One region of the Nonomuraea sp. NPDC005650 genome, then DNA from elsewhere that is predicted to be linked to it. Evidence: riboswitches for the same ligand, from Rfam matches in the RefSeq annotation. Region 1 holds a riboswitch; the other holds the start of a gene.

What was found. Region 1 has a riboswitch for S-adenosylmethionine ahead of ABZS69_RS65145 (ABC transporter substrate-binding protein). Riboswitches for the same ligand answer to the same signal wherever they lie in the genome.
Region 2: another riboswitch for S-adenosylmethionine. It lies ahead of thrC (threonine synthase); the one in region 1 lies ahead of ABZS69_RS65145 (ABC transporter substrate-binding protein).

Annotation. Positions count from the first base shown of each region.
Region 1 is NZ_JBEXCR010000089.1:5,307-12,739, forward strand. Features, by position in the region: gene ABZS69_RS65120 (hypothetical protein) at 1-885, opposite strand, end outside; gene ABZS69_RS65125 (hypothetical protein) at 1,130-1,348, opposite strand; gene ABZS69_RS65130 (class I SAM-dependent methyltransferase) at 1,618-2,445, shown strand; gene ABZS69_RS65135 (hypothetical protein) at 2,457-2,594, opposite strand; gene ABZS69_RS65140 (MarR family transcriptional regulator) at 2,712-3,182, shown strand; SAM riboswitch class IV at 3,279-3,399, shown strand; gene ABZS69_RS65145 (ABC transporter substrate-binding protein) at 3,453-4,568, shown strand; gene ABZS69_RS65150 (ABC transporter ATP-binding protein) at 4,547-5,698, shown strand; gene ABZS69_RS65155 (ABC transporter permease) at 5,695-6,552, shown strand; gene ABZS69_RS65160 (ABC transporter permease) at 6,545-7,345, shown strand; gene ABZS69_RS65165 (hydantoinase/oxoprolinase family protein) at 7,342-7,433, shown strand, end outside.
Region 2 is NZ_JBEXCR010000015.1:27,525-34,957, forward strand. Features, by position in the region: gene ABZS69_RS25655 (hypothetical protein) at 1-509, shown strand, start outside; gene ABZS69_RS25660 (trehalose-6-phosphate synthase) at 527-1,957, opposite strand; gene ABZS69_RS25665 (RNA polymerase sigma factor) at 1,989-2,543, shown strand; SAM riboswitch class I at 2,623-2,764, shown strand; gene thrC (threonine synthase) at 2,778-4,010, shown strand; gene ABZS69_RS25675 (MoaD/ThiS family protein) at 4,035-4,310, shown strand; gene ABZS69_RS25680 (cold-shock protein) at 4,555-4,755, shown strand; gene groL (chaperonin GroEL) at 5,180-6,805, shown strand; gene ABZS69_RS25690 (hypothetical protein) at 6,952-7,200, shown strand; gene ABZS69_RS25695 (YbhB/YbcL family Raf kinase inhibitor-like protein) at 7,425-7,433, opposite strand, start outside.

The sequences.
Region 1 (7,433 bases):
CAGCCGCTCGCCGAGGCGCTTCCACTCCTCCCGGTGGCGCGGCACGTCGCCGAGCTTGGCCGGGGACGCGACCGCGTCCAGGGCTCCCAGCAGGGCGCGGCGCTCGGCGCGGCGGAACGAGCGGAACCTGGTGGGCTCGGCCAGCGTGACGTCGCCGCCCGAGCAGCCGCAGGCGAGCCGGAGCACGTCGGTCACCGTGTCGACCAGCAGCGGCCGGCCGCCCGCGAGGCGGACCTCGTTGACGATCGCGCGGTTCTCGCGCACGGGGATGCGCTCGGGCTCGTCGGCGCAGAACCTGGCCAGCAGCCGCAGCGCTTCCAGGTCCTCGGCGGCCAGGGGCACCTCGGAGCCCGCCAGGGAGAAGTAGAGCTCCCGCGCCTCCGACTCCAGGCTCCCGCCCAGCTCCAGCACGCTCACCCGGTCACCGGCCAGCGGGATCAGCTCGTCGTGCGCGGCCAGCAGGTCCGCGTAGGTGTGCTGGTAACGGCCGTATCCGGGCAGGGAGAGCAGGTTGAGCGTGGAGGTCCGAACGCGTGCGGCGGCGACCGGGTCGAGCAGCGCCTCGCGCAGCAGCCCGGCCCAGAACTCCAGCGTGTCGGGCACGTTCTTGGGGAAGTCGAGGAAGTAGGCGTTGTGCTGGACGTGGTCGCCGACGAGGGTGCGGACGGCGGCCAGAATGCGGACGCCGAGGTCGACCACGGTCTCGCCGCGCAGCCCCGACAGCCGCTCGAGCAGCGTGGCCGAGCACGTGAAGCCGACGCTGAGCAGCGCCGCGTCGAGCTGGCGGGCGGCGGTCTCGCCCCAGCCGGACGCGGAGCCGGCGGGGGCGGCGCCGATGGGGACGCGCAGCCGGCGGGCGATGACGAGCCTTTCCAGAGTGTCCACGAACGGCACCATATAGCCGGGACACGCCCGAACGCCGGGGGTTTTCCGTGGGCCCTGAACGAAAATGACCATGGTCAGCGCCAAGGGCCACCCGCGCGCCCCGGCCGGGCGCAGCACACCCGCCCGCGCCGGCGCGGCCAGGACCCCGGCGCCGCCCACCACCGCGATCACGAGCCCGGGCGCGGTTCCGTGCTCAGCCGGTGCGGGCCGCGCTCATGGGCCAAGCAAGCGACCGCGTAAACCGCTACCGGACCCAGAGTTCCCAGTAGGTGCCGCTCCCCGAGCATTCGTACTGGTTCCACCCCTCACGGACCCACATCTGGCCGGCGTCGACGCAGTTGTGCTTGCTGGTGTACACGCCGATATACGTCCAGGCGGCCGCCTGAGCGGAAGCGGGGGCGCTGAGCACGCTGACGATCGCGGCGACCATACCCGCCAGCAGGAGCCCTGCACGTAGACGCATCCGTTCCTCCTTGAAACCCGGGAAGCGAAACATCATGATCATGCTGGAAGCGCACACCCGAACACAAGTGTTCAGCAATTCTGTTCACGATCAGTTCAAGCCGGGCAGGCGGCACACCGGACGCCGACCCCACACTCGGGGCCTTCAACACGGATGCCGCCCGAAGGCGCTGGAGGTGCGTTTCTGGATCGCCCGCTGCTTGCAGTGGCGTCGGCGGTTGCCGTTAACCAGTGGCGTCCCCGTGGACGAGTCTCCTAGCCTGTGCGCTCGTGGCTGATGATCCGAAGATGCGCCCGGAGCGACGTGACCTCGGCCGGTTGTTCAACGAGGTGCCGGAGCTCTACGACCGGGTCCGGCCGGGATACCCCGACGAGTTGTTCGCGGACCTGGGCAGCATCACCGGGATGGACGAAAGCTCGTCGGTGCTGGAGGTGGGCTGCGGTACCGGCCAGGCGACGCGCTCGCTGGCAGCGCTCGGCTGCTCGGTGACCGCGGTCGAGCCGGGCGTGGAAATGGCCGCACTCGCGCGCCGGCGGCTCGCCGGCTTCGGCAACGTCACGGTCGAGAGATCGACGTTCGAGGAGTGGGACGACCGCGGTGGACGCTTCGACGTCCTCGTGGCCGCGTCTTCGTGGCACTGGGTCGACCCGTCGATCGGCTGGCGGCGAGCGCACGACGTGCTCCGTCCCGGAGGCTGGATGGCGCTGCTCGGCCACGTCGTCGTCCGCCGGCCGGGAGAGCCCGAGGTGTACGCCGAGACCGCCGACCTCCACGAGCGGTTCTGCCCCGGGAACCCCGGTTGGGGCCATCCGCCGCTGGAGGACGACGTGCGCGCCACCGACGAGGGGTGGGGTCTGGTCGACGATCCCGGCGGCTTGTTCGGCCCGACGATCGTGCGCTGGTACCCGACCGTTCAGTGGCTCAACGGGGACGGCTTCGCCGATCTCCTTCGCTCGACGTCGCTGTATCGCAGACTCGACCGCGACGTCCGTGAACCCCTGCTGGACGCTCTCGCCGAGCGCATCCGCACACGGATGGGCGACCGAGCATCACGCCGCTATCTGAGCGCCCTCCGCGTCGGACAGCGCGCCGAGTGAGTCGTGGCTGGTCATGCGACCTTGGCCGGGTAGTCGATCCATCTCGCCGAGCCGGCCGGGCCCGGCACCACCGCCCAGCTCGTGGCCCTGCTCGGGCAGAGTCTGGACACCGCGGGCGGCCGCCTCGTGGCGTTGCGCAGGACGGGCATCCGCGTTCTGTACGCACGCACGGCCCTCGGTGACGCCCTGATCAACGGCCGACACCCGGCGCCCCGGGATTGCTAGACTGATCGTTCGCGTTCCGAATCAATCAGAGGGTCGGCGGCATGGCCAAGGCAGCGGATGGGCACGTGGGGGTCGTCGCCGGGCTGGTGCGTGCCTCCTTCCTGGTGAACGCCGTCTATGCGGAGTCGGCGCGCGAATACGGGATCACCGCGCAGCAGGGGCAGTTGCTGTGCGTGCTGATGGCGCAGCCGTACGGGATGCGGGAGCTGGGCGGGATCCTGCACCTGGCCAAGTCCAGCCTCACCGAGCTGGTCGACCGCAGCGCCCAGCGCGGCCTGGTGCGGCGCGAGCCGGATCCGCGCGACGGGCGCGCCGTCCGCGTGGCGCTCACCGGGCAGGGCGCCGAGCTGGCCGACGCCTTCTACGCCGCGACGTGCGCGCGGATCGACGAGCTCCCCTCGAGCCTGGAGCCCGGCGAGCGCGACGCGCTCGGGCGGCTGCTGGGCCGCGTGGTCGAGGACAACCAGGTTCCGGTGGTCTTCATGGAGCCCGCCGACGCGACCGCGCGCTGACGCGTGCCCTTCAGGTAGGGTCGAGCAAAAGAGACAATAGCCACTAAACTTCTCCCTACGTCATATCTATGTAAATCCTACTGATATAGTCGTTTATGTCACGAGTCCAGTGCTAAGCCCCGGCTTGCTGGACGGCAACCCTCCCACCGCGGCGGGGTGCCCCGGGTGATGACATGGTCGTCGAGCTGAACGGTGCTCCTGGCGGCAAGCGCGGATGTCGAGTCGTGCTGCCATGCGCCCTTGGCCGGCTGCTCGAATGGGAAGGGAAAGATGAAGGGCGGATTCACTCGCCTCGCGGGACTGGGCATGGTGGTCGCGCTGGCGGTCACGGCCTGCGGCGGCGTCGACACGGCCGGCTCCTCGGGCGGTTCCTCGGACACCGGCGGCTCCTCGGGCGGAGCGAAGCAGGAGCTCACGGTTACCGCGTTCGCGGGAGCGTGGGGAGAGCTGTTCAAGAAGTCGTTCGTGGAGCCGTTCGAACGCGACACCGGCGCCAAGGTGAACCTCGTCTACGGCGCGAACGCCGAATGGCTCACCAAGCTGCGCGCGGCCGGCGGCAAGAACCCTCCGTTCGACGTCATCGCCTTCACGCCGGACGCGTCGCTGCCCGCGGCCTCCGCCGGGCTGCTCCAGCCGCTGGTCACCGACAAGCTGGCGCACTTCAAGGAGCTGGACCCGGTGCTCGCCGGCAAGTCCGCGTACGACGGCAAGCAGTACGGCGTGCCGCTGACCACCGGCTCCACCGGCCTCCTCTACCGCACCGACAAGATCAAGACGCCGCCCGCGGACTGGACGGACATCTTCGACAAGCAGTACTGCGGCCACGTCGCCCTGCCGCCGCTCACCTACAACCCGGGCCTGGAGTTCTTCTCCGCCCTGGTCACCTCCCAGGGCGGCAAGCTGTCCGATCCGGCCGCCGTGGACAAGGCGTTCGACAAGCTCGCGACCCTGAAGGGCTGCGTGTCCTCCTTCCCCGCCAACGCGGGCAACGCCGCCACCGTCATCGAGAACGGCGACGCCTGGATCATGCCCTTCTGGGACGGCCGCGCCTTCGCCATGGCCCAGGCGGGCTCCCCGATCGGCTTCACCTACCCCAAGTCCGGCCCCGTGGGCGCGCTGACCTCGTACTTCATCGCCGCCGGGACGCAGCGCAGCGACCTGGCGAACAAGTTCCTCGACTACCTGACCGCCGCGCAGAACCAGAAGCCGTTCGCCGAGGGCACCTGGTACGCCGCGGGCAACGACTCGATCTCCTACAGCGAGCCGTTCGAGCAGAAGGTGAAGCACGGTCCCGACGTCTTCAAGAAGTTCATCTGGGTGGACTACACGATCGCCACCCCCAAGCTGAACGAATGGCAGCAGCGGTGGAACCAGATCTTCGGCTGAGCGCGGAAGAAGGCGGCGGGCACGTCGAGATCGACGGGCTCGCCGCCGGGTACGACGGCGCGCGCGTGCTCGACGTGGACCGGCTGTCGATCCGCAAGGGCGAGTTCCTGTCGATCCTCGGGCCCAGCGGCTGCGGCAAGACGACGCTGCTCAACTGCATCGCGGGCTTCGTCCGGCCCACGGCCGGGCGGATCGTGATCGACGGCTCCGACGTGACCGGGCGGCCCCCGTACCGGCGGGGTCTGGGCATGGTGTTCCAGAGCTACGCGCTCTTCCCGCACATGACCGTGGCCGCCAACGTGGCGTACGGGCTGCGCGTGCGTCGGCTCGACCGGCGGACGCGGGACGAGCGCGTGCGGGAGGCGCTGGGCCTGGTCGGCCTGGAGGGGTACGCCGGGCGGCGGCCCGGACAGCTGTCCGGCGGGCAGCAGCAGCGGGTCGCCCTCGCCCGCGCCCTGGCCATCCGGCCCGCCGTGCTGCTCCTGGACGAGCCGCTGTCCAACCTGGACGCCAAGCTGCGCAGGGAGATGCGGGTGGAGCTGCGTGCCATCCAGCGGCGCATCGGCACCACCATGGTCTTCGTCACGCACGACCAGGAGGAGGCGCTCGCGCTGTCCGACCGGGTGGCCGTCATGCACGGCGGCCGGGTCGAGCAGCTCGGCACCCCCGACGAGGTCTACCGGCGGCCGGCCAGCCGGTTCGTCGCGCAGTTCATCGGCGCGGCGAACGTCCTGGAGGGCACGGTGACCGCCTCGGGCGCGCTGGACGCCGGCGGGATCGTCGTCGAGTGCGGCCCGCTGTCGCTGCGGCCGGGCGACCACGCCGTCGTCGCCGTCCGCCCCGAACGCATCCACCTGACCGTCCCGGGCCCGGACGACGCGAAAGCACCGAAGGACACCCCGGGCGCCCCGGACGGCGGGGGCGCCGGTGGGGTGGCCGGGACGGTGGGTTATCGGGCTTTCGCCGGGGACGCGTGGCACGTGGAGGTGCGGCTGGCCGACGGGCGCACCCTGAGCGTGCAGGTCGCCGACACCGGCGCGGGCGCCGAGGACCCGCCCGGCGCGGGCACGTCCGTGTTCGCGAGCTGGGATCCCGCCGACGTCATCCTCCTGGAAACGGAGGCGCGATGACACGCCGGTGGGCGGGCCTGCCGTACGCACTGCCGCTCGTCGCCTTCCTGGCCGCCCTGTTCCTGGTCCCCCTCGTACGGCTGCTGCGGCTCAGCTTCAGCCCCGTCGACGCCTTCAACGCGGCGTTGCCCGGATTCACGTTCGAGCAGTACGCCCGGGTGTTCACCGAGCCGTACTTCTACGGCTCCCTGCTCCGGACCCTGGCCACCGCGCTCCTGGTGGCGGTGCTGTGCGTGGCGCTGGCGTACCCGGCCGCGCACTTCCTGGCCCGGCGGCGCCCCGGCGTGGTGCGGACCCTGCTGTTCGTCATCGTGATCTCGCCGCTGCTGACCAGCGTGGTCGTCCGCACCTACGGCTGGGTCGTGCTGCTGTCCGGCAACGGGCTCGTCAACCGGGCGCTGGTCGCGTCCGGATTGCGTGACCAGCCGGCACAGCTGCTCACCAGTTACCCGGCCGTCGTGGTCGCGGTGACGCACGTGCTGCTGCCGTTCGCGATCATCCCGCTCACGACGGCGCTCGGCGGCCTGGACCGCAACCTGCACCGGGCCTCCCAGACGCTCGGAGCCGGGCCGATCAGGACGTTCCTGCGGGTCACGGTCCCGCTCAGCCTGCCCGGCGCGGTCACCGGCGCCCTCATCGTCTTCGCGCTGGCCATGGGCATCTACATCACGCCGCTCCTGGTCGGCGGGGTGACCCAGCCGCTGACCGGCATCCGGGTCTACGACCAGGTGACGACGGTGTTCGACTACCCGGTGGCGGCGGCGCTGAGCTTCGCGCTGCTCGCGCTGACCCTCGTGGCCACGGGGTTGCTGGCCAGCGTGTTCCGGATCTGGGAGAGGCGCCTTCATGGCTGAGCGGGGCTACGACAGGATCGTGCGGCTGGTGGCCGCGGGCCTGGCGGCGCTGGTGTTCCTGTTCCTGATCGCGCCGCTGGTCGTGCTGGTGATGAGCTCGTTCAACCGGGCGGGCTCGATGGCGTTCCCGCCGTCGGGGCTGTCGCTGCGCTGGTACGCCGAGGTGCTCGGCTCGCCCGACTGGCAGGTCTCGTTCCGGCTGAGCGGCCTGCTGGTGCTCCTGGTGGTGCCGACGACCGTGGTCATCGGGACGCTGGCGGCGTACGGGCTGACGCACGGGTCGTTCCCCGGGCGGCGGCTGCTGCAGGGATTCGCGCTGTCCCCGCTGATGGTCCCGGAGATCATCGTCTCGCTCGGCCTGCTCTACTACTTCCACGGCGTCGGGCTCATCAACTCGGTGACCGGGCTGTGGCTGGCGCATTCGCTGGTGGCGCTGCCGTTCGTGGTGCGGGCGGTCATGGTGAGCGCGGCGCAGCTCGACCCGGCGCTGGAGCGGGCCGCCCTGAGCCTGGGCGCGGGGCGGGTACGGGTGTTCCTCACCGTGACACTGCCGCTGCTGCGGCCCGGCATCCTCGCCGGCGCGATCCTCGCCGCGGTCACGTCGCTGGGCGAGGTCGCCGTCACGGCCCTGGTGGCGGGCGCCAACACCACGACGGTGCCGCTGCGCATCTTCTCGGCCGTGCAGTATCAGCTCGACCCGTCGATGGCCGCGGTCTCCACGCTGCTCATGGCGGCCAGCGTGGTGGTGATGGTGGTCGCGGACCGATTCGCTCGCATCTCGGAGGCGTTGTGACAAGCACGGGTACGGTGACCGCGGCAGGCGCGCGGATCGGCATCGACGTCGGGGGAACGTTCACCGACCTCGTGGCCTCCGTACCGGA
Region 2 (7,433 bases), on a different contig from region 1:
CCGCGCACGCCGCGCCCGCGCAGGCGGTCAAGCTGCGGCACGGCCTGACCCTCTACGTCCCGATCAAGTGGAAGGTCTACCGTCACGGCGCCGACCAGGTCCAGATCGTGACCGGCAGGTGCGCCAAGCCCAGCGGCTGGGGGACGCCCGAGTGCGACGCCTTCTACGTCTTCGGCCCCAAGTACATCAAGATCGGCGCCGAGGGGTTCGGCCCGTACACCGGCAAGAACCCCTTCTACACGGCCGGCGATGTGCAGCCGTGCCCGTCCAACCGCAAGTGGGGCGAGCACGTCGGCCCGACGGTCACCAGGGGCCTGCGCCAGGTCGGGGCGGGGCACAAGGCCGCCTACAACGCGTGGAAGTCGACCTGCGTCAGCTATTCCGACGGGAAGGTCCTGGCCCGCTTCACGCAGCGCGAGTGGTATCTGCCGAAGAGCAAGATCCTCGTCGTGGACCAGTGGAACACGCCGGGGCTGGCCGACACGCTGGCGAACGCCGACTGGAACTGACCGCGCTCAGACCTCGCTCAGACCTCGGCCAGCGCGTCGAGCTGGGCCGCGAGCCACTTCTGCGGCGGCAGGGCGGTGGCCGCCGCGTGCAGCTTGTCGCGCCGCATGCGGCGCTCGTCCTCCGGCATGACGAGCGCGGCGTGCAGCGCGGCGGCCGTGCCGCTGATGTCGTACGGATTCACCACGAGCGCGTGCGGGCCCAGCTCGGCCGCCGCCCCCGCCTCGCGCGAGAGCACGAGCGCGCACCTCGTGGACAGGATCGGGCCCTCCTTGGCGACCAGGTTCATCCCGTCGCGGATGGGGTTGACCAGCAGCACGTCGGCCATCCGGTACGCGGCCAGCGAACGCGGGTAGTCGTCGTTGACGTTGAGGATCAGCGGGTCCCAGTCCTCGGTGCCGTACTCGTCCTCGATCTCCTGCGCGCAGCGCAGCACCGACGCGGTGTATTCGCGGTATTCGGGAAGGTCGTGCCTGCTCGGGTAGGCGAACGCCAGATGCACCACCTTGCCGTGCCACTCGGGATGCGCGGCCAGGAACTCGCGATAGGCCACCAGGCCGCGCACGATGTTCTTCGACAGCTCGGTGCGGTCGATGCGGACGATCAGCCGGCGGTCGCCCACCTGCTCCCTGAGCGCGATCATGTGCGACTCGACGTCGGGCTCGACGGCGCGCTCCCACAGCGCGTCGCCGTCCACGCCGAGGCTGTGCACGCCGATGCGGGTGGTCCTGCCCTCGTGGGTGACGCTGCGGCCCACGCGGTCGACCTCCGCGCCCAGCAGCGCCTCGCAGCAGTCCATGAACGCCTGCGCCCACCTGTCGGCCAGGAACCCGGCGTGATCGGCGCCCAGGATGCCCTCCAGGACCTCGCCGACCACCTCGTCGGGCAGCAGCGAGAAGTATTCGGGCGGCGCCCACGGGGTGTGGCTGAAGTGCGCGATGCGCAGGTCCGGCCGCTCGGCGCGGAGCATGGCCGGGGTCAGCGTCAGGTGGTAGTCCTGCACCATGACGCGGGCGCCGTGGCCGGCCTCCTCGGCCAGCGCCAGCGCGAACGCGCCGTTGTAGTCGCGGTAGGACTCCCACTCGCGCTCGAACCTCGTGCCGAAGTTCGGTGCGTTGGGGATGTCGTAGAGCAGGTGGTTGACGAACCACAGGGTGGAGTTGGCCACGGCGTTGTAGGCGCGGTGGAAGGTCGCGGGCGGGATGTCGAGCATCCGCAGCGGGCCCGTGTCGTAGCCGGCGTGGTCGATCCGGCCGCCGGGCACCAGGCGTACGGCGCTGCGGTCGCCGTCGGACAGCGCCGCGCACACCCACAGCACGCGGTCCTTCCTGGCCACCTCGGACAGCGCCGAGACCAGGCCGCCGCCACCGCGTTTCATGGTCAGCTCACCGTCGTCCGAGACGGTAAAAGAAACGGGTCCTCTGTTGGAGGCCACCAGGACGCTGTTCATCTACGCTCCCTTCGCCCATAGGATCCCAGCTATGGCGCTTGATGAGCTAACCGAGGAACTCGCCCGCTCGGCCGCAGGAGGAGATCATCGCGCACTTGGCGAGCTCCTGGCGCGGATCGAGCCCGATGTGATGCGACACTGCGCCCGGATCCTCCCCTATCACCAGGACGCAGAGGAAGCCTCCCAGGACACGTTGCTGGCCGTGGCGCGCAACATCGGCCGGTTCGAGGGCCGGGCGCGGTTCAGCACGTGGCTGCACATCGTGACGGCCAACTGCGCGCGCACCACGTACCGGTCGCTCAAGCGGCGGGCGGCGGAGCAGACCTCGGACGAGCTGCCCACGCAGAAGCCCGACGTGGCGCGGGTGAGCGTGATCGCGGGCTCGCGGCTCGACCTGCTCGACGCGATGGAGGCGCTGGAGGCCGACAAGCCCGACCTGGCGCAGGCGCTGGTGCTGCGCGACATCGTCCAGCTCGACTACAACGAGGTGGCCGAGCAGCTCGGCATCCCGCTCGGCACCGCCAAGTCGCGCATCCATCAGGCCCGCAAATACGTGCAGGGAGTGCTGGGTGATGATTATCGCTGAGACGCCACGTCCCGCATCCTGAGACGGGTGGCCGTTTCGGCCCCATGGGCGGGTAGAGTCCATTTCAACAACTGCATATTGCTCATCCAGAGGGGTGGAGGGACCGGCCCTGCGAAGCCCCGGCAACCCTCCCGGCTTGTGACTCGCGACCTGGCGAGGCCGACCGGGACAAGGTGCCAATTCCGGTCTGCGGTCAGGGTGGCCGCAGGCGAAGATGAGGGAAGGCCTCGCTTCATGTCGCTCGACTTTGGTCCTGCTGTCGGTCTGTCCTGCCGTGAGTGCGGCACGCGTTACCCGCTCGGTCCGAGCTTCGCATGTCTGGAGTGTTTCGGGCCGCTCGAAGCGGCCTATTCCTTCGGCGAGGTGACCCGCTCCGACATCGAGTCGGGTCCCGCCAACATCTGGCGTTACCGGTCGCTGCTCCCGGTGCCGGTTGACGTCGCCAGTAAGCCCAATATGAACCCCGGTTGGACCAAACTGGTCAAGGCCGGAAACCTCGGGCGCGCGCTGGGTCTCAAGTCCCTGTACGTGAAGGACGACTCGGGCAACCCCACCCATTCCTTCAAGGACCGGGTTGTCGCCATCGCCGTCGAGGCGGCGCGTAACTTCGGCTTCCACACCCTTTCCTGCTCCTCCACGGGCAACCTCGCGGGCGCGGTCACCGCGGCGGCGGCGCGCGCCGGGCTCGAGGCGTGCGTGTTCATCCCGGCCAACCTCGAAGCGGCCAAGATCGCCATGGCGCGCGTGTTCGGCGGCAAGCTGATCGGGATCGACGGCACCTATGACGAGGTCAACCGGTTCTGCTCCGAGCTGATCGGCGACCCGCTGGGCGACAAGTGGGGGTTCGTCAACGTCAACCTGCGGCCCTACTACGCCGAGGGCTCCAAGACGCTCGCGTACGAGATCGCCGAGCAGCTCGGGTGGCGGTTGCCCGAGCAGATCGTCATCCCCATCGCCTCCGGCTCGCAGCTCACGAAGATCGACAAGGGCTTCCGCGAGCTGGTGCAGCTGGGGCTGGTCGAAGACACGCCCTACAAGATCTTCGGGGCGCAGGCGGCCGGGTGCTCGCCGGTCTCCACCGCGTACAAGGCGGGGCACGACGTCGTGCAGCCGGTCAAGCCCGACACCATCGCCAAGTCGCTGGCCATCGGCAACCCGGCCGACGGGCCGTACGTGCTCGACATCGCCCGGCGCACCGGCGGGGCCGTCGAGGACGTCACGGACGCCGAGATCGTGGCCGCGATCAAGCTCCTGGCCTCGACGGAGGGTGTTTTCGCCGAGACCGCGGGCGGGGTGACCGTGGGCGTGCTGAAGAAGCTCGCCGAGAGCGGGCGGCTCGACCCCGAGGCCGAGACCGTGGTCCTCAACACCGGCGACGGCCTCAAGACGCTCGACGCGATCAGCGACGACGCCCAGCCCACGGCCGTGATCCGGCCCTCCCTCGACGCGTTCCGCGCGGCTGTCTGACAACCAGGAAAGGCAAGTTAAACCATGAGCGTTTCGGTGCGGATTCCCACCATTCTGCGCACCTACACCGGGGGCAACGCCGAAGTCAGTGGCGAGGGCGCGACTCTTCGTGACGTCCTCACCAAGCTCGACTCTGACTACCCGGGGATCGGCGCGAGAATTCTGGATGAATCGGGCAAGATTCGTCGTTTTGTCAACGTTTACGTTGGGGAAGAGGATGTCCGTTTCGCCGAAGGGCTGGACACTCCGGCACCTGAGGGCACTCAGATCTCAATCATCCCGGCGGTAGCCGGCGGCTGAGTGCCATAGATCACACCTGAGAAGGCGCCCCTAGTGGGCGCCTTCTCCATTTCCAGGCCAAATGAAACGTTGAACCGCCTTCGATGCGAAGAAATGCGTCGTTTGCAGATTGACTCTGTTGCCAAACCCCGTGCCACAGGTATGGTCGAGGGCGATCGTCTGGCTGATTTTCCGTTAAGTCGGGCGATAACGGGTCTCGCGGAGGAATGGGTGAGATCTGAAAGTCCAGTAAGAGGAGTCGGAAGTGGCGCAGGGCACCGTCAAGTGGTTCAACGCGGACAAGGGCTACGGCTTCATCGCGGTAGACGGTGGTAAGGATGTATTCGTCCATTACTCAGCGATCATGATGGACGGGTACCGATCTCTCGAACAGGGGCAGCGCGTCGAGTTCGAGATCACGCAGGGCCAGAAGGGGCCTCAAGCGGAGTCCGTCCGCGCGGTCTGATACACCCCCCTGGTATGCACCGGCGGGGATCGCACGGCAACGCAGTCCGGGCGAACCCGCAACCTTTCTCTCGTCGACTCGATCACGGCGAGCCGCGTTGAGGCGGCTCGCCGTGGGTACGGATCCCGCTACCTGCGGTGGCCTGGACGCGGCTCGTCGCAGGTACGGGGTCCCGCCGACGACGACGGACAGCCGGGGCACGGCCCGCCAAGCAGGCCGATCCGGGGAGGAAAGCCCCGGTAGGAGGCTTCTCGCTTGCACTCGGCAGGGTAGAGTGCTAAACAGTTCGTTGGCACTCTGTGCAGCAGAGTGCCAACATTCGGATCGGGACGATGGGGTCTGCCGCAGGAGATGCTGACCCATGCCGTCGCGGGCGTCGGCTCGGTCCACGACAAGCCACCCTGCATCTGGGAGGTCTAGCCTTATGGCAGCCAAGATGATCGCGTTTGACGAGGACGCCCGGCGCGGTCTCGAGCGCGGTATGAACCAGCTCGCCGACGCCGTCAAGGTGACCTTGGGGCCCAAGGGCCGTAACGTCGTGCTGGAGAAGAAGTGGGGCGCCCCCACGATCACCAACGACGGTGTCTCCATCGCCAAGGAGATCGAGCTCGAGGACCCGTGGGAGAAGATCGGCGCCGAGCTGGTCAAGGAAGTCGCCAAGAAGACGGACGACGTCGCGGGCGACGGCACCACGACCGCCACCGTGCTCGCCCAGGCGCTGGTGCGTGAGGGTCTGCGCAACGTCGCCGCCGGCGCCAACCCGATGGCCCTGAAGAAGGGCATCGAGGCCGCCGTCGAGCGCGTCAGCGAGGAGCTCTCCAAGCTGGCCAAGGACGTGGAGACCAAGGAGCAGATCGCTTCCACGGCCTCCATCTCCGCCGCCGACCCCGAGATCGGCTCGCTCATCGCCGAGGCGATGGACAAGGTCGGCAAGGAAGGCGTCATCACCGTCGAGGAGAGCAACACCTTCGGCCTCGAGCTTGAGCTCACCGAGGGCATGCGCTTCGACAAGGGCATGACGTCGATGTACTTCGTCACCGACTCGGACCGCATGGAGGCCGTGCTCGAGGACCCGTACATCCTGATCGTCAACAGCAAGGTCTCCGCCAACAAGGACCTGCTGCCGCTGCTCGACAAGGTCGTTCAGTCCGGCAAGCCGCTGCTGATCATCGCCGAGGACATCGAGGGCGAGGCCCTGGCGACCCTGGTCGTCAACAAGATCCGCGGCCTGTTCCGCTCCGTGGCCGTCAAGGCCCCGGGCTTCGGCGACCGCCGCAAGGCCATGCTCAACGACATCGCCATCCTGACCGGTGGCCAGGTCGTGGCCGAGGAGGTCGGTCTCAAGCTCGAGAACGCCACCCTCGACCTGCTCGGCCGCGCCCGCAAGGTCGTGGTGACCAAGGACGAGACGACGATCGTCGACGGCGCCGGTGACGCCGAGCAGATCTCCGGCCGGGTCAACGAGATCCGCGCCGAGATCGACCGCACCGACTCCGACTACGACCGCGAGAAGCTCCAGGAGCGGCTGGCCAAGCTGGCCGGCGGCGTGGCCGTCATCAAGGCGGGCGCGGCGACCGAGGTCGAGCTCAAGGAGCGCAAGCACCGCATCGAGGACGCCGTGCGCAACGCCAAGGCGGCCGTCGAGGAGGGCATCGTGCCCGGCGGTGGCGTGGCGCTGCTGCAGGCCGGTGCCAAGGCGTTCGACAAGCTGGAGCTGTCGGGCGACGAGGCCACGGGCGCGGCGATCGTGCGCAAGGCGCTCGAGGAGCCGCTGAAGCAGATCGCGGTCAACGCCGGCCTTGAGGGCGGCGTCGTGGTGGAGCGGGTTCGCAACCTCACCCCGGGTGAGGGCCTGAACGCCGCTTCCGGCGAGTACGTCAACATGTTCGAGGCGGGCATCCTCGACCCGGCCAAGGTGACGCGCTCGGCGCTGCAGAACGCCGCCTCCATCGCGGCGCTCTTCCTGACGACCGAGGCCGTCATCGCGGAGAAGCCCGAGAAGAACGCTGCAGCCCCGGCCATGCCGGGCGGCGGCGACATGGACTTCTAGGTCTTTTCTTCGCCGTTCATACGAAGAGCGGCCCGGTTTTCCGGGCCGCTCTTCTTTTCGTTTCTCAGCCATTACGTTTCATAATTGATCCGCTACTCCGGGTGAGGAAGGGTGGGTGATCACAGACCTCAACGAAGGAGTAGAGGATGTTTTCCCGCAGCAAGCGTATTTTCGGTATCGCCATTCTGAGCCTGGCCGCGGCCACCGCCGTCGCCGTGCCCGCCCAGGCGAACACGCCTCACACCAACGCCATCGCCGGTGAGCTTCCGGTCCAGCTCCTGAGCAAGATGCGGGCGCCGCTCTGCCTGCCCACGGGGGCGCTGGCCGGTGAGACCAAGCTGAACCTCCCGCTCGTCGAGTCGCTGCTGCCGCAGCTCTCGAACAGCTGCGGCTAGGGCTCAGCTGACGCCCGTCGCGCTCGTGGTCTCTCGGACGCCCCGCCCTTTCACGGCGGGGCGTCTCCCTTTTCCGGCTGGCCCGCTTCTGCCGGGCCTGGCTTGTCGGGCCCGGTGCACTTTCCGATAGGCCCGCTTTTGCCGGGCCCGGTGCGCCTTGTGATAGGCGCTTTTGCCGGGCCCGGCGCACCGCCCCCTGGAGGGCGGTGCGGCCGTGGGCGCGGTCAGGCGCT